Regions from separate parts of the Bacillus thuringiensis genome, predicted to be linked through region 1. Evidence: riboswitches for the same ligand, from Rfam matches in the RefSeq annotation. Region 1 holds a riboswitch; each other region holds the start of a gene.

Region 1 (5,741 bases):
GTAAAACAAAATGTGCGTATGTTGCCTGCTATAAAAAAGATGTAGTAGGCATCTTTCTCACCTGGAACAGTAGCTTCCATCCATACTGCACATACTTTCGAATATACACGAACCCTTTCTATTCAGAGCTACGTATTGAACAATTCTTATTTACTGAGATTCAAAAACGAGAACAATTTAATTTACCATTCCAAACTTCTATATGGGAAACGTCAGCTCATTTAAAAACTTATTATGAACAAAATAAGTTTATTGAAATCCGAAGAACATATATGCCAATATTAGACTTACAAAAAATAGTTCCTATCGATATAGTTCCTAATTCAAATTATCATTTACAAACTTTATCAAACATCTTATCTAATAATAACTTACTAGAAAAACTAGCCTACTTAGTAAAAGGCATTTACGAGCAAACCCACTTAGCAAATCCCGTTGCTCTATATCCTCTCGAAACTTGGAAAGAAAAGATCTTAGCTGATGACGTGTTACTAGATGGGAGCTTTCTAATTATAAGTGAAGAGAACGAAATTATTGGGTACTCTTTCCTCCATACATTGGAAAAGGATGATACGTTAGAACTAGGATGGTGCGGAACTCACACTACAGACAATTTACCATTACTAAAAATTCTCGTTTTCGAACAAATTATGTATGCAAACAAACACGGCTATTCTTTCATTCAAGGTGAATTCGATTCAACTAGTATATATGCAATGGAACTATTAAAATCCTTCCCTTTTAACCCTTGTGCTACTTGGATTACGTATCAAAAATAAGCGAGAAAGTGATTATACACTTTCTCGCTTATTTTACACTGCTTCTATTTCAAACTGCACTGTAATACCACTTGGATCTACTACCGCAAACCCATTTGTAGTTTCATTTATTTCATGTTGTTTTTCTATTAATCTTTCTTTCACTTCATCTAACGCTTCTTTATGCGGTAGTACAATCGCATATACCTTTAGTCCAGTTGCATGTACTGGCGGGTGTGGATTGTTTACTCCGTTCCACGTATTTGCACCAATATGGTGATGATATCCCCCTGCTGAAATAAATAAGCAATCCTCTTCACGCTGTTGTACTTCAAAACCTACTGTTTTCACATAAAATTCATGTGATTTCTCTACATCAGCTATTCTTAAATGTACGTGCCCAACGACAGTATTAGCAGGCAAACCATCAAACTCATAATCAACGAATGTTGCCAATTCTTTTAAATCAAGTGGTGTACTTCCTCCTGGCCCTTCTCCCCATCGATCGCGCGGACGGTCTGCATAAATTTCAATACCATTCCCCTCTAAATCTTGCAAATAAAAAGCTTCGCTATATGTATGATCACTTGCACTATTAAACCTTGAAATTGGTAAAATTTCATTTGAATATGTATAACGCCCTTCTTGCTCAGCCGGGCTGTCAATTACATTCTTATTACGAAGAACCCCAAATAGCGCAGAAGCAAAAGCTTCACGAGTCGGAACTAAAAAGGCTACATGATATATACCAGTCGTACGCGGTTCTTGCAGTACCCCGTCCTCTAACTTTTCAAGAACAAGTAACGCGTTCTTTCCACCTTTTCCAGATAAATATGCTTTATTTCCCTCTTGCTTAATTACCTCTAAGCCTACAACATTTTCATAAAAAGCAATTTGACGTTCTAAATCTTTCACTTTAAATTCAACATGACCAATACGTGTTTTCGTATGAATTTGTACCATGAATAACTTCCTCTCTAGTTTCCTTTAATTTTTTATATCAGTTGATAGGCGATAACTCCATTCAACGAATACACCTTAATTTTGTTTTTTCGTAGCATCAACTTTTAGCCATTTTTTCGATATATCACTTAATGTGCCATCTTTTTCTAATTCTTTCAACGCTTTATTTATATCTTCTAACTTTTCACTCTTTTTTGCAAATGGAAATGCAATCTCTCCCCATTCAAGTGGACCAAATCCTATTTTGACGTTGTCCAATTTCGCCTTTGTTATAGTTGTTTCTACTTGAACTTTATCATTATAATAGGCATCGACGCGTCCAAGTCCTACTTCATTCAATTCCGCTGTCGGATCCTCTGAGAACGTTTTAATTGTAAAAGCATTATTTTTATTTAATGCTTTTAATTCTTGCTCTCCAGCTGTACCAAGCCCGACACCTACAGTCTTACCTTTTAAATCTTCTAGCGATTTAATGGTATGATTATCTTTCTTCACCGCGAATACAGAACCAGAATACACGTACGGAATTGAAAAATCATATTTCTTTTTTCTTTCCGGAGAAACTGATAGTTCATTTGCAATTGTATCAATTCGTCCTGAATCTAATAAGCCAAATAATCCCTCAAAATCAGAAACATTCCATTCTACTTTATACCCAGCCTTTTTAGCAGCCGCTTCAATAATTTCAGCATCAAAACCTTTTACTTTCTCACCCTCTTTAAAAATAAATGGACTACGACCTGCAGATGTCCCAACTTTTACTACTTTTTCATTTGTTGTTTCGCTTGCTGTATTTGAACCACAAGCTGATAAAACTCCAACTGATACTGTTAATACTAATGTTAGTAATAATGATGATTTCCTCACAATTCTTCCTCCTAAATAACGAAATGATTGCCTTCTTCTGAAGCATTCAATTGTCGTAAAAACTTTTTCGTACGTTCATTTTGTGGGTTTCGGAAAATTTCTTCTGGTGTTCCCTGCTCTACAATAATGCCATCAGCCATAAATATAACGCGATCCGCCACCTCTTTTGCAAAATTCATTTCATGTGTAACAACAACCATCGTTATGTGCTGTCTTGCCAAGTCTTTAATAACTTGCAATACCTCATTCACCAATTCTGGATCAAGTGCGGAAGTCGGTTCATCAAACAATAATACTGCGGGATTTAAAGCCATTGCCCTAGCAATACCTATCCTTTGCTGTTGCCCTCCTGATAACATTGTTGGATAAAAATCTTCTTTATCAGCTAAGCCTACTTGTTTTAATATTTTTCTCGATATTCCCTTTGCCTCTTCTTCACTTTTTTTCTGTACAACCGTTAATGCCGTTGTAATATTTTGCAATGCTGTTTTATTTTTAAATAAATTATAATTTTGAAAAACCATTGCCGTTTTTTGACGCAATTGTATTATTTCTTTTTTATAAAGTCTCTTCGCATAAATCTCTAAATCTTCAATTCTAATACTGCCATCATTCGGTTGTTCTAATAAGTTTAAACACCTTAATAATGTCGATTTACCCGAACCAGAAGGTCCAATAATGACTACTACTTCTCCCTTATTTACAGTAAGTGAAATTCCTTTTAGTACTTCATTATGTTTGTAAGACTTATACAAATCTCTTATCTCAATCATATATATCACCTCATTTCTGTTACAAATATGGTGCATCCAGTTTCTTTTCTAACTTTTTCTGTCCCCAGCTAATTACGATTGTAATAATCCAATATACTATCGCTACCGCTAAATAACTTTCCATATAACGATATGATTGTGCCGCTAGCATTTTCGCTTGTGCTAAAATTTCAGCCACCCCAAGTGCAAAAGATAACGAAGATTCTTTTAACAATCCAACAAAATTATTTCCAAGTGACGGTACTGCGACACGAATAGCTTGCGGAAAAATAATTTGTCGCATCGCTTGCGCCTTTGTCATTCCAACTGATAAACAGGCATCCATTTGCCCTGATTCCACAGCATTTAATGAACCTCGAATAATCTCTGATAAATAAGCAGCATTATTTAAACTTAGGCCAATTAAAGTTGCTTGCATAGCTGTAAGCACTGTAAATGTCGGAAAGATTTGTGGTAATCCGAAATATAAAACAAACAATTGAACTAATAACGGGGTTCCTCTAAAGAAAGAGATATACACTCTTGCAATTGAATATAAATATTTCGTTTTATTTTTCGTTATGATCGCCAAGCCGATCCCTATAACGAAGGAAATAATCATTGAAACTACAGTAATCCCTAAAGTTATGTATACATATTTAAATAATTGCGGAAAACTTTCTAAAAAATACGTTACATCAAACTTCACTCTATCCCCCCTCTCTAAACAAAAAACTCTTCTTACGCATATAAGAAGAGTTAAATGTGAATCCATTTCTTCTCATCTTTCAAACGCCTATTGCGTTCGCTGGAGTTAGCACAGTACTTTGATACAGCCTGTTGCTGAGATTTCATCGGGCCAGTCCCTCCATCTCTCTTGATAAGAAAACCAATAAATTTTTCCATTTATTTAGTTGTTATTATGAAGAATACACCCCATTACTAATAATGTCAATAAGAAAACTATGAATTAAATTTAATGCTTTTTTTAGACTGTCTTACTCCTATTAAATTTCCTCCTGTTCATTATATCTTGAGGTGTAATATTGATTGCACAAAAAAGCCATTAATTCTATCAAACTTAGAAATAATGGCTTTTTTATAAAGGTATTATACTTATCTCATTTTATGTACTTCAGCAACTAGCTTTCCACCCTGAATGCCCATATAAAGCTTCACAGGTGCATCATTCGTATTTTCAAATACTAAATCTAAATATGGATATGCAATTGTAGCATCTCTTCCTTGTGGAACATAACCTACCGTTTTAGAATGTGTAGTTCTCTCCACCATTTTCAGGCCAGCTTGATCTGCTGCATTGTATAAAGTTGAAGATGTTTGACAAACACCACCGCCATATCCATCTACTAATTTACCATCAACTATTTCTTTCCCTAATTGATATCCTTTATCTGGTGTTGTATCACCGATTAATGAATTAAAAGAGAAACGGTCTCCTTTTGCTAACACAACTCCATTTATGCTCGCTGCTGACAAACGAATATTCTCAATACGGCCACCTGTTGAACCACCTAAGTTCGTTTCATATCTACCAATTACCGTACCATTTCCTTGCGCATCACTTAATGTTGCGACTGGTTTTTTCTCCACGATCGGCAACTGATACGTAGCATCCCACATACCAACATTTAACAATTTATCTACTAATTCTTTTTCCATTAATTCATAAGAAGGTTTTCCTTCTTGCCAACTTCCATCAGGTGCTATACGTGAAGGAACCATTTTTTTGTCGACGCTTTTTCCAACCTCACCAACAACCTTTGTTACAGACTTTTTAAATTTCGCTTCATCTTCGAAATAGCCTAAACCAGATAAATCTAATTTTTTCACTTCAGTACCAGTTCGGCCATCAACTAAACTAATAGTATCCTGCACTTCTGCTTTAGCCTCTACAGTGTGCCCACCAATATCACTTACCAATGCAACATCACTTACTTTTGCACCACAGCCACTCACTACAGCTACACATAACACCCCAACTAATATACCCTTTACTTTACGGAACAATATACTCTCTCCCTTTCCCCAACATCACTATTATGTATTTATTTCATTTTTATGTATGTTTTGTTACAATCATTTTACAATATGTTTATAAAATGTTACAAGTTATTTTTCACTCTATATAAATTACTCTTTTCTTTTATAAATGTCTATACATATTTACATAAAAGTTTGAGTTTGATAGAATTGTAACTTTTATGTAAACTCTCCCCTTTATCCAGTATATACCATTAAGCAAAAGAAATTCAAATCAAAAACCTTCAAGCTATTTTTTATAAAGTGAAACTTTAATCAGTGGGGGTCTTACTGCCCGTTAATGCGGGATAAAGAGAAATCTCATCAACATAAATAGGTATTTGCCGTGCCACCGCTCCGC
Region 2 (5,741 bases), 530 kb from region 1:
ATTGATACTGTACAGCGAGCTACTTGTATGAAAATTAATGAAAAACAAAAAGGAGCTTTTAAACAAAAATATGATTTTGAACCAGAATTTGAATATGGAAGAGATGAGAAAGGGCATTATGTAATTCGAACCTCTAAAAAGATGTTAGAAGAAATGGAATTTTATTTGGCATTGAAATATGATCGTGATGGAGTGGATCTTTATATGCAAGCTGAGATTGACGGTATATTTCATGTATCTGTTAGCTATGGTGAAGATGCCCTACATCTACAAGAATTGTTTCAATTTCTAGAAGAAAATAAATAAAAGTCCTCATTTGAGGACTTTTATTTATTTAGTCATCTTTAATTTTTATAATTATAAGTTAGAAGCGCGGCGGCACCGTTCAACCGGGAATGGGATAATTTGTGCGATGTGATTAGGACCAAATTGTTTTGTACGAGCATGGCGTATTATATAAAAAGCACACAGAATTGAAACAGGAATAGCGCCGAATAAACCAAACAATAAAGCGCTTACACAAGATGCGACAAATCCTAAAACACCAATTTCTAACTCTTCCATAATAGCTCCTAAAATAACAGGAAATGCTCCACATGTAACTCCAAGTATAAGTGCGATAAGTAAGCTCATGATTATCCCCCTCTGTTTGCGATATTATTTTCCTTCTTAGTTAATTGTAGTATATCACATACAAAACAGAATTTTCAGAAAAAATTCAATAAATGTTCAAAAAATGTTCGAAAAATACACTTGAAAAATCAAGACGTTAAATTTGTGGTGAAATGGTACTTTTGAGTAAATAAAAAATCAGGCTTATTTCAAAAGTGAAATAAGCCTGTTCCATAGGAGGATGTATATATGTAGAGTGAATAAAAGTTTGGAAAAGGGGGTCCAAGTCCTTTTATTCAACTAACTACCTTAATAGATTGGAACCCAGCCTTCAGTTGTCACAAAAATACGAATAGCTACAACTTGACGATCATCTTGCAAGGTAAAATAATGTCTTGCATTTTCAGGAACAGATATTAGATCGCCTGGCTCAAGTTCAACATCAAAGAATTTCCCATCTTTGCCTTCAATAGCGAAAATGCCATGACCACTGACGATAAAGCGAACTTCGTCGTCTGTATGATGATGTTCTTTTTGGAAATTAATTAATAATTCGTCAAGGTTAGGTGTGCTATTTGAAAGTGAAATTACATCATATGCTTTATAACCTCGACGTGCTGAAACATCAGCAATTTCTTTTGAAAAAACAGCTAATATTTCAGCTTTGTTTTCATCTGTTAAAGAATAATTTTCATTTAAATGAGTAGGAAGTTTAGAAATATTCCATTTCTCATATAAAACGCCTTCCTCTTGTAGAAATTTAGATACTTCTACTTCATTTTCAATACGAGTATTTACTTCATGAATACGAATTTGCGCCATTAGAAACGCCTCCTTGAATTGATAATAGTTTTATATGAAATTGGAATAAAAACTCATAAGCTTCTAATCTCTTCTTTGCATCAAAGCTATCTCGGCCCCATACGGTAATACCGTGGTTACGGATTAATACCGCTCCCGAATCACCTTGTATATGCTTTCGGAAGTTTTCTCCAAGCGTTGGGATATGGGCATGGTTTTCGATAATAGGAATGTGAATTGTTGCACCTTCTTCCCAAATATCGAGAGCTTTAATAATTTCTTGATTTTGAAGGGTAACTGCATCACTATATAAATTTGTAATGACATTATTATCAGTTGTATGAACATGAAGTACGCACCCAGCATTCGTATTGTTATAAATATGTGTATGCAATATTGTTTCTGCTGAAGGGCGTAATTCAGTCTCTAAAACGGGAACTCCTACATGATCTACTAATAGAAAATCATCTGGAGTGGTTTTTGTTTTATCTTTACCGCTTGCTGTAATGAGAAAAGTAAGTGGCTCATGACTAACTTTTATAGAAATATTACCACTTGTTGCTGGGAACCAATTTCGAGTTGTTAATTCTTTTTTTATCTCGCTCAAGTCATACCACTGACGAAAAAGTTGTTTCATGCCCTCACCTCCAACAAAAGTTTTAATTCAGCTTGCACATCTTGAAATGTTTCAAACGGTGTATAAGCAATATGATTTTCTTCGCACTTTGTAATAAGAAAGTCGCGAGCGAATACTTTATCAGCTTGTTTCGCAGCTTGTAAATCAGTAATAGAATCACCAATTACAATATGAAAGTCATTTGTATCACTTAATTTACGAATTAATGATGATTTACATAATCCGCAATAATTTTGACAATGATCATCACAAGAATGAGGCCATTTAACTGTAATGAACTCTTTTGAAAAGTCTGTTTCATTACAATAAATTTGTTCTTTTGGAATGATCCCTTGTAAGAGTGGATAGACGAAGAAATCCATTCCACCTGATATAACGTAAAAAGAAATGTTATTTTCATTTACAAATTGTATAAATTCATGAAAACCATTACGAATTTCAGCAGTTTCTATTAAAAATTGAATAATTTCATCGTGCAGATGAGTAGGTATTAATCGAAATAATTGAGAAACACCTTCTTGAATAGATAGCTCTTGTGATAAAATTCTATTCTTTACTTCTTCAGCTTCTGGTGGTGCGAATTTTTCCATAATGGACATAATGTTATCATTATTTGTAATCGTGCCATCGAAATCACAAAATACTTGAATACTCATAATTTCACCTCATGAGAGGGATTTCCCCATATTTGTAGTGCACTATGCAAATTTATGTCATCTACTTCATGGAGTGGTTTATTTTGCAAAGTAGCATCAATTGCAGTACGGAAAGCTTTACCACCGCCTTGCGCTCCATTTGGATGTCCATGTATCCCGCCGCCAGCATTAATAACAACATCTTTACCGAAATCTCGTACAATAAAGGGAACGAAACCAGGGTGAATACCCGCAGATGGGACAGAAAAACTTTTCTTGAAAAATGCATCTTCCTCAGTTAAATATTTTGAAATGCTGAGAGCTTCTTCTTTTTCTAATGCAACGCTTCCGTATGGAGACGGGAATAAAGAAAAATCTGCACCAGCATAACGTAGTAGCTTTCCAAGTAATAATGGAGATGAAATTCCATATAACTTCGATGCCGAATAAGCACCACTTACAGCAGGGTGTGCCATAATAGGAACTGGGATTTCATCATCTTCTGCAAGTGATTGTAGTACATCTAGTCCGTAAGCAAATACGTTAAATAATAGAATATCAGCTCCAGCTTGCACTGCACGTTTCGCATTTTCTTTTAAATCAAAAGTTCGTCCTGTTAAATTTACGGCATATAACGTTTTATGTCCGTATGTTTCATATACGGATTGTAAAACTTCTTTTCCAGATACAATGCGTTTCGTAAGTGGTGTTAATGCATTTTCAAATAATATTTCATCATCTTTTACTATATCTACACCACCACTTGCTTGATCACGTAATTGCGTTTTTAAATACCCAATATTTCGTCCAATCATTCCTTTAAAAATACTCATTAAAAGGGGACGATCATGCACTTGTAAAAGGTTTCGAATACCATCTATCCCGAATTTTGGACCAGGAAAATGTTTTTTTAACTCGTCTGAAAAAGTTAAGTCAATTAATTTTACTTCGCCATCAAGGGATAGCTTTCCGAATGTAGTTGTTAAAATCGCTGGTAAGTCTGGACTGAAATTTAATAACGGGTATTCGATTTTAATAATCCCACGTTTTACCTTTTTGCGTAAATATGAATTCGTATGTTCTTGTTCAGCTAATTCCTCAATATGAATGACGTTGCCTTTATGCTGTTTTAATTGTTCTTGTAATAAGTGTGGCAAATGAGTCCAAGAACCAATTGTTAATCCGAGTGCAATTTGTTCCGCCTTTTTTTCTAAGTTATGTGAATCGTCATGAATTAAATACGTCGCTATAATTCCGCTCATTGTTATAACCCCCTAGTTAAATAAAAAAACCTCTCAGCTAAGGAGAGGTTTTTTTACAACCAGCTCCTTATCTGTCAGCATAATGCTGCGAGAATTAGCACCGTGTCTACAATTGTAGATCGGTTGCCGGGCTTCGTCGGGCTCGTCCCTCCACCTGCTCTTGATAAGAAGTATTTAGAAATGTTTAAATTTTTAAGATAACTGAATTTTGTCAGATATTTTTCATGTTGTCAATGGCTTTTTGAAAATTTTTAATTTCTCAATTCGATTAATTGCTTCCCGCAATCGCTCCTCTGTATGCAGGAGCCCAACGCGAACATAACCTTCGCCGTGCTCACCGAAGCCAACACCTGGAGCAACTGCAACGTGTGCTTTTTCTAATAAAATATTAGAAAATTCCTCAGATGTATAGCCCTCTGGTACAGGAAGCCATGCAAAGAATGATCCTTTTGGAATATCAACATTCCAACCAATGGAATGACAAGCTTCTATAAGGACATTTCTTCGAGATTCGTAACTATTTACAAGGTCTATTACGCAAGACTGTGAACTTAATAGTGCTTCGCGGGCAGCATCTTGAACTGCACCAAAAATACTAACATACATATGATCTTGCAATAGGTTAATGGTTTCAATGACACTTTCATTCCCTACTGCAAAAGCAATACGCCAGCCAGCCATATTGAAAGTTTTCGATAGAGTGTAAATTTCAATTCCTGTATCTTTGGCACCATCTGCTTGCAAGAAACTAACAGGTTTTTGACCATCAAATCCGATAGCGCCGTAAGCGAAATCGTGAACAACTAATATATTATGTTTATTAGCAAAGTGAATGGTTTTATCAAAAAAATCTTTTGATGCAGTAGCACCGGTAGGGTTATTTGGATAGTTTAAAAACATTAACTTTGCTTGCTCAGCGATAGAGTCATCAATTTGTTTATAATCCGGTAAAAAATGATTTTCTGCAATAAGTGGCATGGTTTCAAAGTGTGCCTTTGCTAAGGCAACCCCGGATAAATAATCTGGATAGCCTGGATCCGGAACGAGAATCGTATCACCAGGATTTGTAAAACAAATCGGTAATTCTACTAGTCCAGCCTTTCCGCCAAACAAAATAGCAACTTCAGTTTTTGGGTTTAATTCGACGCCGTATTCACATTTATAGAATGTAGCTACGGCTTCCTTTAAGCTTTCATGTCCGCGAAATGGCGGATATTTATGATGAATGGTCTTTTCGGCAGCATCTTGTAAAGCTTTTACGATATGCTGCGGTGTTGGTTGATCTGGATTACCTTGACCTAGATTAATAACATCGTGACCAGCTGCAACGACTTTGTTAACTTTTGCAACAAGTGAAGCGAAAAATTGTGTTGGCAATGATGTTACTATCTCAGAAGGTTGAAATAATTTCATACTTTCCACCTCTTTTGAAAGTTGTTACAATTCTAGTGACAAATGATATAATCTTTCCAGTATTTTGTAAAGAGAAAAATAAGAATGGGGCTGAAAAAATGAAAGTCGCATGTATTCAAATGGATATTGTTTTTGGAGATGTAGAAAAAAATATTGAGAATGCTAAAAATAAAATAAGCGAAGCTATGAAGGAAAGGCCAGATGTTATCGTCTTACCAGAGTTATGGACAACAGGATATGATTTAACGAGACTTTCTGAAATTGCAGATAGGGATGGAGTGGAAACGAAAGAAAAGTTAATAGAATGGGCGAAGCAATATGATGTACATATTGTTGGTGGGTCCATAGCAAAGCAAACGGAGCAAGGCGTTACAAATACGA
Region 3 (5,741 bases), on a different replicon from region 1:
GTCAGTGAAAGAAGCTGTTAAAAATCATGCGAAAGAACCATTTATTGTAGGATATCGTCTTAGTCCAGAAGAGCGTGAACAACCAGGTATCACAATGGATGATACAATTAAACTAGTAAAAGTATTAGCGACGAAAGAATTAGATTATATCCATGCATCGGTTGGGAATTTCTTCGGCGGATCTTTACGTAACTCAGAAGATACAGTTTCTCGTGTACAATTAATTCAAGAAACAGTTGGTAATGAAGTACCTGTTATCGGTGTAGGAGCACTTCAAACACCTGAACAAGTCGAAAAAGCACTTTCGATAACTTCATTAGTTTCATTAGGACATGCTTTAATTATGGATCCAGAATGGATGGAAAAGACTCAAAATAGTGAAGAGAAAACTATTTTTGATGCATTATATGTTAGCAAAAAGGAGGAGTTAGATATTCCAGAAGCACTTTGGAATAAGCTTGTAAATACTTCAGGATGGTTTAATATTCAGGATTGAAATTTAAGTAATAAAGATCCTATATCATACAATTGAAATGATTCAGTATTATATTTAGAAGAATGAATTAGTCCTGGAATGGTTTGTAAATATTCTTGATAAAGAGGGTAGTCCCATCACTTGTGATTCATATATTGTAGAAGAGGTGATGGATTATGGCTACCAAAACATCTCCACTTAAACTAGGCAATGAAATATATGGTACGATAAAAATTGAAGAAGCGTTTCTAACAGCTTTAAAGATGTACTTTATAAAGCAGCAAGAAAAAAAACTCCTAGTTAATCAGGAGTTTTTTTGTTGAAGATGATAACATGGTAGAAATGGTTATTCAGTTTTGTAGATCCATACATACTCTTCACTAATATAAGTATCCAAATATTTCCATTGCTAAACCAGGGGAGGTGTATCTTGATAATATAATTGGTAAAAGATATTTAACCAATTTATGAACAGAGGATAAAACTCAATAATAGAATATTAATATCAACGCAATTATCAATGATATTATCGAAAATACAATCATAAATAATAAAGCTCAGTCATGAGTTATCGCCCTGTTACCGTCATTCCTGCTGTATAAATCGTCTCTACAGAATCATCAGCACTTACAACTTCAACTTTGTAGCGGTATGTTCCAGTGTCGTAAATGTTTTGGCCATATCCTGTGAAAGTTGAAATTTCATCATTTGAGCCAGCTGGAACCCATTGATTTTGCCAATGGAAACTAGTTTCAAATTCTCCCCAGCTATCTCCATATTTTTTCTCAAGGCTAACATTGTAATAAATATCTTCAGCTCGGTTGTTTGTAATTCTTGCAATTGTACTGTTGCCAAAAGTAACTTGTGTAGAATGTACTTGAACTGTAACACCGTTCACCGTTTCGCTAGGACCACAAATATAATGACAGCCCTCATTAAATTCATCAGCATGTGCCTTTGGTGTATCTAAATTTATAACCGTTAAACCGCCTAAAGCTAACGCACCAGTCAACGCAATTGTAGCTAATTTTTTCACGATAATCCCTCCTATTAACCGCTATAAGTGAATGTTTTTGTTTTTACGTATTCATTGCCAGCATAAAAAGATTTCTATGACTCATTTTTATCACCCTTCAGCTTATATAATTCGACAAATGGTGATAATTTCCTGTAAATAAAATGAATAAGCACTCCCGCAGGAATGCTTATTCAAATTCAATTTCTGTTTTATTGTCTGATGTGAAGTATCTTGGAGTAGCACCACACGCCCATCAACTTAAGGATTTTATAACACCCCAAACAAGAAAATGTACATTTCCTCCTGGAGATGTACATTTTTTCGTTTTTGGGTATTCGCTTTTCTTAGCTTGATGGCGATGTGGTCTCGTCACACGTCCTTAAGTTGCGGTGATCCCCATAGCCAAAGAAGTAAGAAGATATTTAGAAGTGCATCAAATTTTGAGGAAGTGCTTGTGAACCGAATCGTAAATAGATGAGGTTTTGTATGTTCGATTTTTAAATAATACCCAAGAAGGAGTGGGTTGTGTTTATAGTAATAATCTATTTTTTGTATTTCTATAATAGGTAATTTTTTTAAAAAAACAGAATTATCTTGACAGTTATTGAATGGATTGATAAGGTTATAAAAAAAATATTTCTTATCCAGAGAGGTGGAGGGACTGGCCTTATGAAACCTCAGCAACAGGTCTGCTTAAGTAGACACTGTGCTAATTCCAGCGGGTGATAATCCTGATAGATGAGAGCTTTCGTTTTTATTTGTCAGTAGCGCCCTCTTTTTTAGAGTGCGCTTTTGTTTTTTCTGGATAGTAACTAAAGGAGATTAGAAATGGAGAACAAAAATGGGCAAGAATTTCAAAGGAAAATGCAAGCACGTCATTTAGTCATGCTATCACTTGGTGGGGTGATTGGAACTGGCTTATTCTTAAGCCCAGGTTACACTATTCAACAAGTTGGCCCGTTTGGAACAATTCTATCCTATCTAATTGGTGCGCTAGTGGTTTATCTAGTTATGCTATGTTTAGGAGAGCTTTCCGTACATATGCCTGAAACTGGCGCATTTCATAGTTATGCAGTTAAATACATTGGACCGGGTACAGGGTATACAGTAGCCTGGTTGTATTGGTTAACTTGGACTGTTGCTTTAGGTTCTGAATTTACAGCCGCAGGATTACTTATGAAGCGATGGTTTCCATCGATAAAGGTTATAGCTATTGTGATTTTTATTGTTTTAGGAGTAGCGGCAATGCTAGGGTTTCTTCCGATGACCCATTCAAAAGCAGCACCATTCTTTTCTAATTATACAAGTGGAGGTTTATTTCCCCATGGTGCTACGGCCATTATAATGACCATGCTTGCGGTTAATTTTGCTTTTTCGGGAACAGAATTAATAGGCATTGCAGCTGGAGAAACAGCGAACCCGGAAAAAATGATACCGAAGGCCATTCGAACTACTCTGTGGAGATTGATTATCTTTTTTGTAGGAACGATTGTTGTTTTATCTGCGTTATTGCCTATTTCCGATACAGGGGTATTAGAGAGCCCTTTTGTTGCAGTTCTAGAACGAATTGGGGTGCCATATTCAGCTGACATAATGAATTTCGTTATCTTAACAGCCATTTTATCTGCGGCAAACTCAGGCCTTTATGCCTCCTCTAGAATGCTTTGGTCGCTTGCTAATAAGAATACGATATCCCCGATTTTTGGAAAAATGACAAAACAAGGTGTTCCAATCAACGCCGTCATTTTCAGCATGGTGGGTGGAGCTTTGGCTTTGCTCTCGAGTATTGTGGCACCAGATACTGTCTATATCGTACTTGTTTCCATTTCCGGTCTAGCTGTAGTTGTAGTTTGGATGAGTATTAGTGCTTCCCAGTTCCTATTTCGCAGACAATTTTTGAAAGAAGGAAATTCTGAAAAGGACTTGATTTATCGCACACCACTATATCCATTAGTACCAATTGCTTCTTTCATCCTTTGTCTGGCATCGTGTATTGGAATTGCATTCGATCCAACACAGAGAATCGCTTTATATTGCGGCATACCGTTTATTTTGTTTTGCTATGGAAGTTATTATCTAAAAAAAAATCTAAAAAAGAGGGGCGTAGATTATGTCGAACAAAATCAACCCAATTGATGATATTTTATCCCAACATTCCATTATGATTCTTGACGGAGCATTAGCTACAGAATTGGAGGCACATGGATGTAATTTGGACGATCCCCTTTGGTCGGCACGTGTGTTACTAGAAAATCCAGAACTAATTTATCAGGTTCATTTAGATTATTTTATTGCTGGAGCGGACTGTGCCATAACAGCAAGCTATCAAGCTACTATTAGTGGTTTTTCCACGCGTGGAATACAAGAACAGGAAGCTTTGAAATTAATTAAGAAAACGGTGTTACTTGCAAGAAGGGCAAGAGATGATTTTTGGAAGGAAAATAAGCAAACGAATAGGGCTAAACCATTGGTTGTTGCATCAGTTGGGCCGTACGGGGCTTACCTTGCAGATGGTTCAGAGTATGTAGGCAACTATGGTGTGACAGATAAAACATTAGCAGACTTTCACCGTTCGAGAATGTCCGCGTTAATTGAAGCAGGTGCAGATCTATTGGCATTTGAAACGATCCCTTCCCTGCAAGAAGCAAGAGTATTAGATACATTATTGCGTGAGTTTCCAGAAACATATGCGTGGCTTACCTTTTCGCTAAAAAATGAGAAAGAGATTAGTGAAGGTATGAAACTCGTGGAGTGTGCACGAGCTTTTGAGAAAAGTGAACAAATTGTAGCAATAGGCATCAATTGTGCGCCAGTAAACGTTGTGACTGGTGCAATCCAAGAGTTGAGGGCAAACACCAAAAAACCGATTATTGTTTATCCAAACTCTGGTGAAACTTATAATCCAGAAACAAAAACATGGCATGATTATGAACAATGTAACGCGTTGGATATTCAATCTGAAGAATGGTACCAAGCAGGTGCACGTTTAATAGGTGGATGCTGCAGAACGACACCTTATCACATTGAGGGGATATCGAACAAGTGGCGTTCTTCCGAGTTTTTCTATTCGAACGAAGCAAAGCAGTAATGTAATGATTGATAATCTATTTTTGTGTGTATTTTCATGATTTAGCTTGTTAAGGAATCTACAGTTTCATCTAGTGGCACAAAATGTTTTTTCAGAGACACAAATGTGGATGGTAGCCTCGGAAATCTTCTGGACTTTTGGGTACCTTAGGTATGGAAAGGAATCAGGGAAAATAAAAACCGCTAGTTTAATAGATATGGTAGATAACATGCTGAATCTTTTAATGAAGATGTAGTTGATCCAATTGAAGGTGAAGGGGACCATTTATTCGTAAATAAAGTTAACGAAGAGGTTAATTTATTTATTTAAAAAATAGTTCAATAATTATATGAAAAGTTGTAGTAGTTAATATGGTCATATTGTTGTAAAAAAGGGTAGATGTAAACAGGTATGCTCTCCTGTTCATCTATCCTTTCCTTTTTACCTTATAAAATGTGTGACATTATATTCAATCGTATAAATATAGGATTTCATTACTATTTCCTGGATTTTTAATAAAACGATAGGGTTTATTTGGTATGCGTATTATTAAGAGTATGCTTCTATTTTAGGAATGCTTTACCTCACAAAATGAAAGTACACTTTGTTTCCATTCTTAAGTTGATAGATGTCTGGTGCCCCACTGTAAGAACGTAATTGTATTGTAGAAAAATAAAATAGAAGGATTACTTACCTTTAGTAAATATGAGAACTTTATATTTTTATTATTTACGATTATGCAATATCAGACCTCAGATATTAAAATTTATTTACGAGCTTTTAATTTATATAAATATCATACATGGATTAATGGTTTTATTCTAAATGCAATTCTTAATTGTAAAGTTTCGTTTGGATCTTTTATGTTTCGTCCAAGTATTTCTTCACATTTCTCTAAACGATAAATAACGGTATTACGATGTAAAAATAAACGTTTAGCAGTTTCGGATATTGCACAATGAGTTTCTAAATAAACAGATAACGTGTGCAATAGTACAGCATGATCTTTTTCATTTTCATTTGCAAGTGAATGTAGTGTGCTCTCATAGAACTTTTTTAATTGTTCTTGTGGAATCATACGTAAAATCGCTGAGATTTCTTTTGCTTGATAGATCTCAATAAATTCTTTACTCCCTGATATTTCACCGTAGTAAAATGCATCTGTTGCTTCTTTAAATGAA
Region 4 (5,741 bases), 2.1 Mb from region 1:
ACCTCGGTTATAAAATGAAATATGTGCCAAGCATGTTTTTTGGTAATAAGTTAGAGCGTGTGGTAAGGCAAGCAGAACCAAATTTAATCTTTAAAGGAAAACCTAAATTTGAGGTTGATGATAAAGGAAAACCATATTATACAATGACGTATGGTGAATTTATTTCAGGAAGATCTGGATTTGAGGTAGAAGGTGTTGTCGTAGTAGATGCACAAACAGGTGAAGTGAAAAGATATAATAAAGGAAAGGCACCTAAATTTGTTGATGGTGTATTAAATCATGAGACTGCATCTACGTTAAATACGTACTTTGGTAAATATATTCACGGATTTTGGAATACGAAATTCTCACAAACAGATATGAAAATTCCGACTGAGTGGGGAACGAAAGAAGGCGTGACCCCGATCTTTGGTAAAGATGGAACACTGTATTATTTTACAGACTTTACTTCTCCAAAAGAAGGAGTAGATTCAGCCCTAGGCTATTCATTAGTAGATGCACGCACAGGCAAGCTATATTACTATAATGGAAAAGAAGTAAAGGGGATTATGGATGGTTCAGCAGCTACAGAAGTAGTAGATAATTCCTTTAAGAGAGAGAAATGGCATGGGACAATGCCTGTCATTTATAACGTATACGGAAAACCAGCTTGGATTATTCCGGTTGTTGATGACGGAGGCCTAGTACGTGCACATACAGTTGTATATGCTGCTAATGCAAAAATATTTGCGACAGGTTCTTCGCAGAAAGAAGCGCTTGAGAATTATAAAAACGTAATGAGTGGTAATGGTGATACCTTTAGACCAACCTCAACAGGAAAAGAAGCGCAAAAAGAAGGTATTGTACAACGTGTATATAAAGAGAAATCAGGTGAAAATACAATCGTGTACGTACTTTTAGAGAATGAACAAAAGGTATTTATGATACCGGTGAAGAAATTCCCGTATGCTATGTTTACAGAAGTAGGAGACCCAATTCAAATTACATATTTAGATACAGGAGAGATGATGGCCTCGGTATCTAAATTTACGAATAGCAATGTGAAAAAGTAAAGCGATAGAATTTCTATCGCTTTTTTTTACATTATGAAAGAGGAAAATGCGCTGTACTTGACGTATGTTTATGATGTAACTATAATTGTTACGATTCAGTGTATATAGGAAAGGGTGAATTGAAAAAGTGAATGAAGTTAATCACGAAATATATAAACCTGTAAAGGCAAACAGGTTATGGATGATTCTTGTATTAGGAACACTTACGGCGATTGGGCCATTATCTATTGATATGTATTTGCCTTCATTACCGAAGTTAACGGATGACTTGCAAACAGGTGCATCCCTAGCGCAGCTTACATTAACAGCTTGTTTGCTTGGGTTGTCAGTAGGACAATTATTTGTTGGCTCAATTAGCGATATTTACGGAAGACGCAAACCACTTATTATTGCTCTTATTATTTATATTGCTTCTTCTTTACTTTGTGCTGTTGCGCCATCTATTTGGACATTAGTATTATTGCGCTTCCTACAAGGAGCTTCAGGATCAGCCGGGATTGTTATATCACGTGCAATGGTACGTGATATGTACTCAGGTTCTGAAATGACGAAGTTTTTCTCACTGCTTATGTTAGTAAACGGAGCAGCACCTATTTTGGCACCAATCATTGGAGGGCAATTATTACAGTTTACAACGTGGCGCGGTGTTTTCATCGTTCTTGGAGCAATTAGCGTATTCATGTTAATCTCAGCTACTTTTGTATTGCGTGAAACATTACCTCCTGAAGAAAGAGAAACGGGTGGTTTGTCAGGGACTTTGGCGACGTACGGAAAATTGTTAAAGGACCGTCTGTTTATGGGATATGCATTGTCACAAGGATTAGTAACAGCGGCAATGTTTGCATACATTTCGGGCTCACCATTTGTGTTGCAGAACATATACGGAGCATCGCCACAGCAATTTAGTTTATTCTTTGCGATTAACGGCATCGGTATTATTATTGCTAGTCAGATAACGGGTCGTTTAGCGGGGAAAGTGAATGAGAAGACATTATTTGTTGCTGGTATTATTATCGCAGCTGTTGGTGGCCTATCTTTACTACTGACAATCGTACTAGGAATAGGTTTAATCGGTGTTTTATGTTCGTTATTCCTTGTTGTATCAAGTGTCGGGGTGGTATCAACAACTGGGTTCTCATTAGCGATGAGAAATCAAAAACAAGCTGCAGGAACAGCATCAGCTTTATTAGGCTTATTACAGTTCATTTCAGGAGCGCTTGTTGCACCTCTAGTAGGTATTGGTGGGAGTAATACAGCGTTACCGATGGGTGTTGTTATTGCGCTTTGTGAAGTAGGAGCAGTATTATGTTATCTATTTATGGCCAGAAGAAGTGAGAAGCAGTTTGAACTGCAACAAAGACAAAATTTAGAGGCTTAACAAAAAAGAACTGATTCAAAGGGAATGTTTGAATCAGTTCTTTTTTTCATTTTTTTGAAATACCTCATACATATTATTCATGATCGTATCATATAAAACAGCAAGTTTATCCCACACCCAGCGATTACTATCGACTTCTTTTTCCCCGCAGTCGATAATATCGGTATGGTCCGTAATTTTATACGCTTTTTTAACGATAATAGGAGCAATCTTCGGTATACGTGGGATTTCTTTTAAGATATCTGCGAAGTTTCCAATGTAGACATGACCGATGATTTCGATTGTTAATGATTTATCCGATATATTTAGCACGGTATGAAATTGATTTGTATGTTGTTGTTTTAAATATTGAGCTAACTTAAATGGAGCATGCTTCTTCTTTAATACGCGGCGAAGGCTCTCTGTATTTTCGATATGAAGTGATTTTTCGCGAATAAGGACACGAATATCTTCTCCCATAAAAGGCATTGTGTTGTACATAGATGATTCTCCTTAAAAACTTACATATGTTTGCGTTATGCATATGTAAGTCTAGCATGGTTTGTTCTTTATGTGTGCTTACAGTTTTGTAAGGTGATGTAGTAAAGCATTGCAAAAGTTATTTGTATAAAGTGACGATACTGTGACAAACATGTTGGTATATATATTACGATGTCGTCTTAAGTGTAAAAAGTAGGGCGTTCTCGGTATAATAACAAGTGGAGATAAAAGAAACTATAATGAGTAATAGCTGTAGATAAAAGGAGAAGAAGAGATGAAGAAGGTTTTGGGTATTGCTGTAATGGGAAGTATGCTCCTTCTAGCAGGGTGTAATGGAAATAAAGATACGAAAGAAACGAAAGAAAAGGTAGAGCAATCTGCTGAACAAACAGAAGAGATGAAAGAATACCTTGCAGTACATGAAAAATACGATATAAAAATGAATAAAGAAATTAATAAAGCACTGCAGTTATTTGAAGTGGCAAAAGAAAAGGGCGGTAAGGAAATAACGAATGCTACATATAAAGAAGATGTGCAAAAGGTAACAACGAGCATGTTAGAAGATATTGATCATATACGTAAAGAAATTCGTGTGCCGAAGTCGAAAGAGCAAGAACATGAAGTATATGTTGGTTTCTTGAATGAATCGGAACAAGCGATGAAAAAATTACAGAAGTTAGCTAAAGAAGAAGATTCATCGTTGATTCGTGATATAGAAATTAATTTTGCAACAGCATCGACATACTATAAACGTTTTCAAGCAGAAACGAAAAAATAACCTTGCCTGTGCAAGGTTATTTTTTCTTCTTACCATCTCCGTCTGCATCCTCGGATACTAATATATTCTGTTCTTCGTGAAATTCGGAAATAGTTTGCCCGGTAATATTATCGAAAGGGGTATAAGAAAGAAGTGATACGTTTCTTTTTAATAAAGAGTTTATAGAAGCCGATGATGACAAGTATAACGATAGTTAAGGATAATCCTATAGTAGCAAGAAGTAAGGGATCCATCTTATAACTCCTTTAACATCATTTCTTGTTATGATAAGCCGAAAACTGTAATTTCGATAAAAGAATTAAAAACTGATTTTTCTAAATTTATCCAATTTGATTGACTTTTCAATTTTTCAGAATTATAATTCGAAATATACAATTTGAACCAAATAATAATATAGCAATTTACTTATCCAGAGAGGTAGAGGGACTGGCCCTATGACACCTCAGCAGCGGGTTCTGTAATAGGAACACCGTGCTAATTCCAGCAAGCAAGTCTTGAAAGATAAGTGATGGGCCTTTGTTTGTTAAGCCTTGATCTTATTTTTTAAGATCAAGGCTTTTTGTATTCTAAAAAGAGAAAAGGGAGTAATGGAAAAAGTACATTCATAAAACAAAGTAAATTCATGTGTTTAGGGGGTTATTGAAGTGTATGTAATTAAAAAATTATCGGTTATGGTGTTCACACTATGGGTTATTACGACAGTGACATTTCTAATTATGCATATTATTCCGGGAGATCCATTTTCATCAGATGCAAAAATCTTTCCTGAAGAAGTGATCCAAAACATGAGAGCGAAGTATCACCTTGATGAACCGTTATGGAATCAATATGTTGCTTATTTAGACGGTGTAGTTCATTTTGATTTTGGTGAATCTGTTCAATCAACCGGGCAAGGTGTATCAGAAATTATAACAACTGGCTTTGGTCCATCAGCAATTATTGGTCTACAAGCACTTGTTATTTCATTGTTGGTAGGAATTGCGGCAGGGACATTTGCTGCTCTATATCATGGGAGAGTAATTGACTATAGTGTGAGTTTGCTCGCAATTCTAGGTATTTCTATTCCAAGTTTTATTTTAGCACCACTATTTATACAAGTATTTGCTATCCAATTTGAGTTTTTACCAGTAGCCTCTTGGGGAACATTCGAACATACGGTATTGCCATCCTTTGCATTAGCGTTAGGGCCAATTGCAGTTATTACAAGGTTTGTTCGTTCTAATATGATCGAAGTACTGCAGAGTGATTATATTAAGCTAGCAAGAGCAAAAGGTATACCAATTAAGAAGATTATTATAAGACATGCTCTTCGAAATGCGATTGTTCCAGTACTTACATTTGTGGGACCGTTAATGGCTGGACTTTTAACAGGGACTTTCGTTATTGAAAAAATCTTTTCAATTCCTGGCCTAGGAAAATATTTCGTAGATAGTATTTTTAACCGAGACTATCCGGTGATTATGGGAACAACGATTTTCTATAGTGCATTATTAATTGCTTGTATTTTCATTACAGATATTATTCACCGCATTGTTGATCCGCGTATTCGTTCTATTACATAAGGAGGGGGGATATTTAAATGGGAGCTTATGAAATTAATGAACAGTTATTAACGAAAGAAGAGAAAAAAGAATTAACGATAAATAAAAATCAGCAAACGATTAGCAGAAAGAAAGAAGTGTTTCGTAAGTTTATATCGAATCCAATCGCAGTGTTAGGAACAGTGACGTTATTGCTAATTATTGTTTTCTCGCTTATTGGCGAAAGTTTAACTTCATTTACTGCGAGTGAACAAGTAAAAGAGGCAACAAATTTACCGCCGAGTAGTGAACATTGGTTTGGAACAGATGATCTAGGGAGAGATATTTGGGCACGTACTTGGGCTGGTGGGAAGATTTCACTAACAGTTGGATTAGTAGCAGCTGCCCTCGATATAGGGCTTGGTGTACTGATTGGTGGATTTAGTGGATATGTGAGAGGGCGTAATCGCCTTGGAACGTTAATTGATGAGTGGATTATAAGAGGAATTGAAGTATTATACGGCATCCCATAT

The links. Region 1 has a riboswitch for S-adenosylmethionine ahead of AC241_RS17350 (amino acid ABC transporter permease). Riboswitches for the same ligand answer to the same signal wherever they lie in the genome.
Region 2: it holds a riboswitch for S-adenosylmethionine, as region 1 does, so the genes downstream of both, mtnW (2,3-diketo-5-methylthiopentyl-1-phosphate enolase) here and AC241_RS17350 (amino acid ABC transporter permease) in region 1, are expected to answer to the same signal.
Region 3: it holds a riboswitch for S-adenosylmethionine, as region 1 does, so the genes downstream of both, AC241_RS27995 (amino acid permease) here and AC241_RS17350 (amino acid ABC transporter permease) in region 1, are expected to answer to the same signal.
Region 4: it holds a riboswitch for S-adenosylmethionine, as region 1 does, so the genes downstream of both, AC241_RS01055 (ABC transporter permease) here and AC241_RS17350 (amino acid ABC transporter permease) in region 1, are expected to answer to the same signal.

The regions. Positions count from the first base shown of each region.
Region 1 covers NZ_CP012099.1:3,375,985-3,381,725, forward strand. The annotation lists gene AC241_RS17330 (hypothetical protein) at 1-779, shown strand, start outside; gene AC241_RS17335 (VOC family protein) at 813-1,721, opposite strand; gene AC241_RS17340 (amino acid ABC transporter substrate-binding protein) at 1,797-2,588, opposite strand; gene AC241_RS17345 (amino acid ABC transporter ATP-binding protein) at 2,600-3,361, opposite strand; gene AC241_RS17350 (amino acid ABC transporter permease) at 3,381-4,049, opposite strand; SAM riboswitch class I at 4,119-4,227, opposite strand; gene AC241_RS17355 (VanW family protein) at 4,457-5,368, opposite strand.
Region 2 covers NZ_CP012099.1:3,903,731-3,909,471, reverse strand. The annotation lists gene AC241_RS19990 (DUF3909 family protein) at 1-306, shown strand, start outside; gene AC241_RS19985 (hypothetical protein) at 358-633, opposite strand; gene AC241_RS19980 (1,2-dihydroxy-3-keto-5-methylthiopentene dioxygenase) at 922-1,434, opposite strand; gene AC241_RS19975 (methylthioribulose 1-phosphate dehydratase) at 1,412-2,050, opposite strand; gene AC241_RS19970 (2-hydroxy-3-keto-5-methylthiopentenyl-1-phosphate phosphatase) at 2,047-2,706, opposite strand; gene mtnW (2,3-diketo-5-methylthiopentyl-1-phosphate enolase) at 2,703-3,947, opposite strand; SAM riboswitch class I at 4,012-4,117, opposite strand; gene AC241_RS19960 (pyridoxal phosphate-dependent aminotransferase) at 4,170-5,360, opposite strand; gene AC241_RS19955 (carbon-nitrogen family hydrolase) at 5,375-5,741, shown strand, end outside.
Region 3 covers NZ_CP012100.1:168,583-174,323, reverse strand. The annotation lists gene AC241_RS28005 (NADH-dependent flavin oxidoreductase) at 1-496, shown strand, start outside; gene AC241_RS34945 (hypothetical protein) at 652-798, shown strand; gene AC241_RS28000 (hypothetical protein) at 1,044-1,511, opposite strand; SAM riboswitch class I at 2,131-2,238, shown strand; gene AC241_RS27995 (amino acid permease) at 2,322-3,629, shown strand; gene mmuM (homocysteine S-methyltransferase) at 3,604-4,581, shown strand; gene AC241_RS35310 (helix-turn-helix domain-containing protein) at 5,357-5,638, opposite strand.
Region 4 covers NZ_CP012099.1:177,562-183,302, forward strand. The annotation lists gene AC241_RS01030 (DUF3981 domain-containing protein) at 1-1,052, shown strand, start outside; gene AC241_RS01035 (multidrug effflux MFS transporter) at 1,171-2,430, shown strand; gene AC241_RS01040 (hypothetical protein) at 2,464-2,910, opposite strand; gene AC241_RS01045 (hypothetical protein) at 3,185-3,688, shown strand; partial or broken gene AC241_RS01050 (DUF3951 domain-containing protein) at 3,705-3,921, opposite strand; SAM riboswitch class I at 4,091-4,196, shown strand; gene AC241_RS01055 (ABC transporter permease) at 4,333-5,250, shown strand; gene AC241_RS01060 (ABC transporter permease) at 5,268-5,741, shown strand, end outside.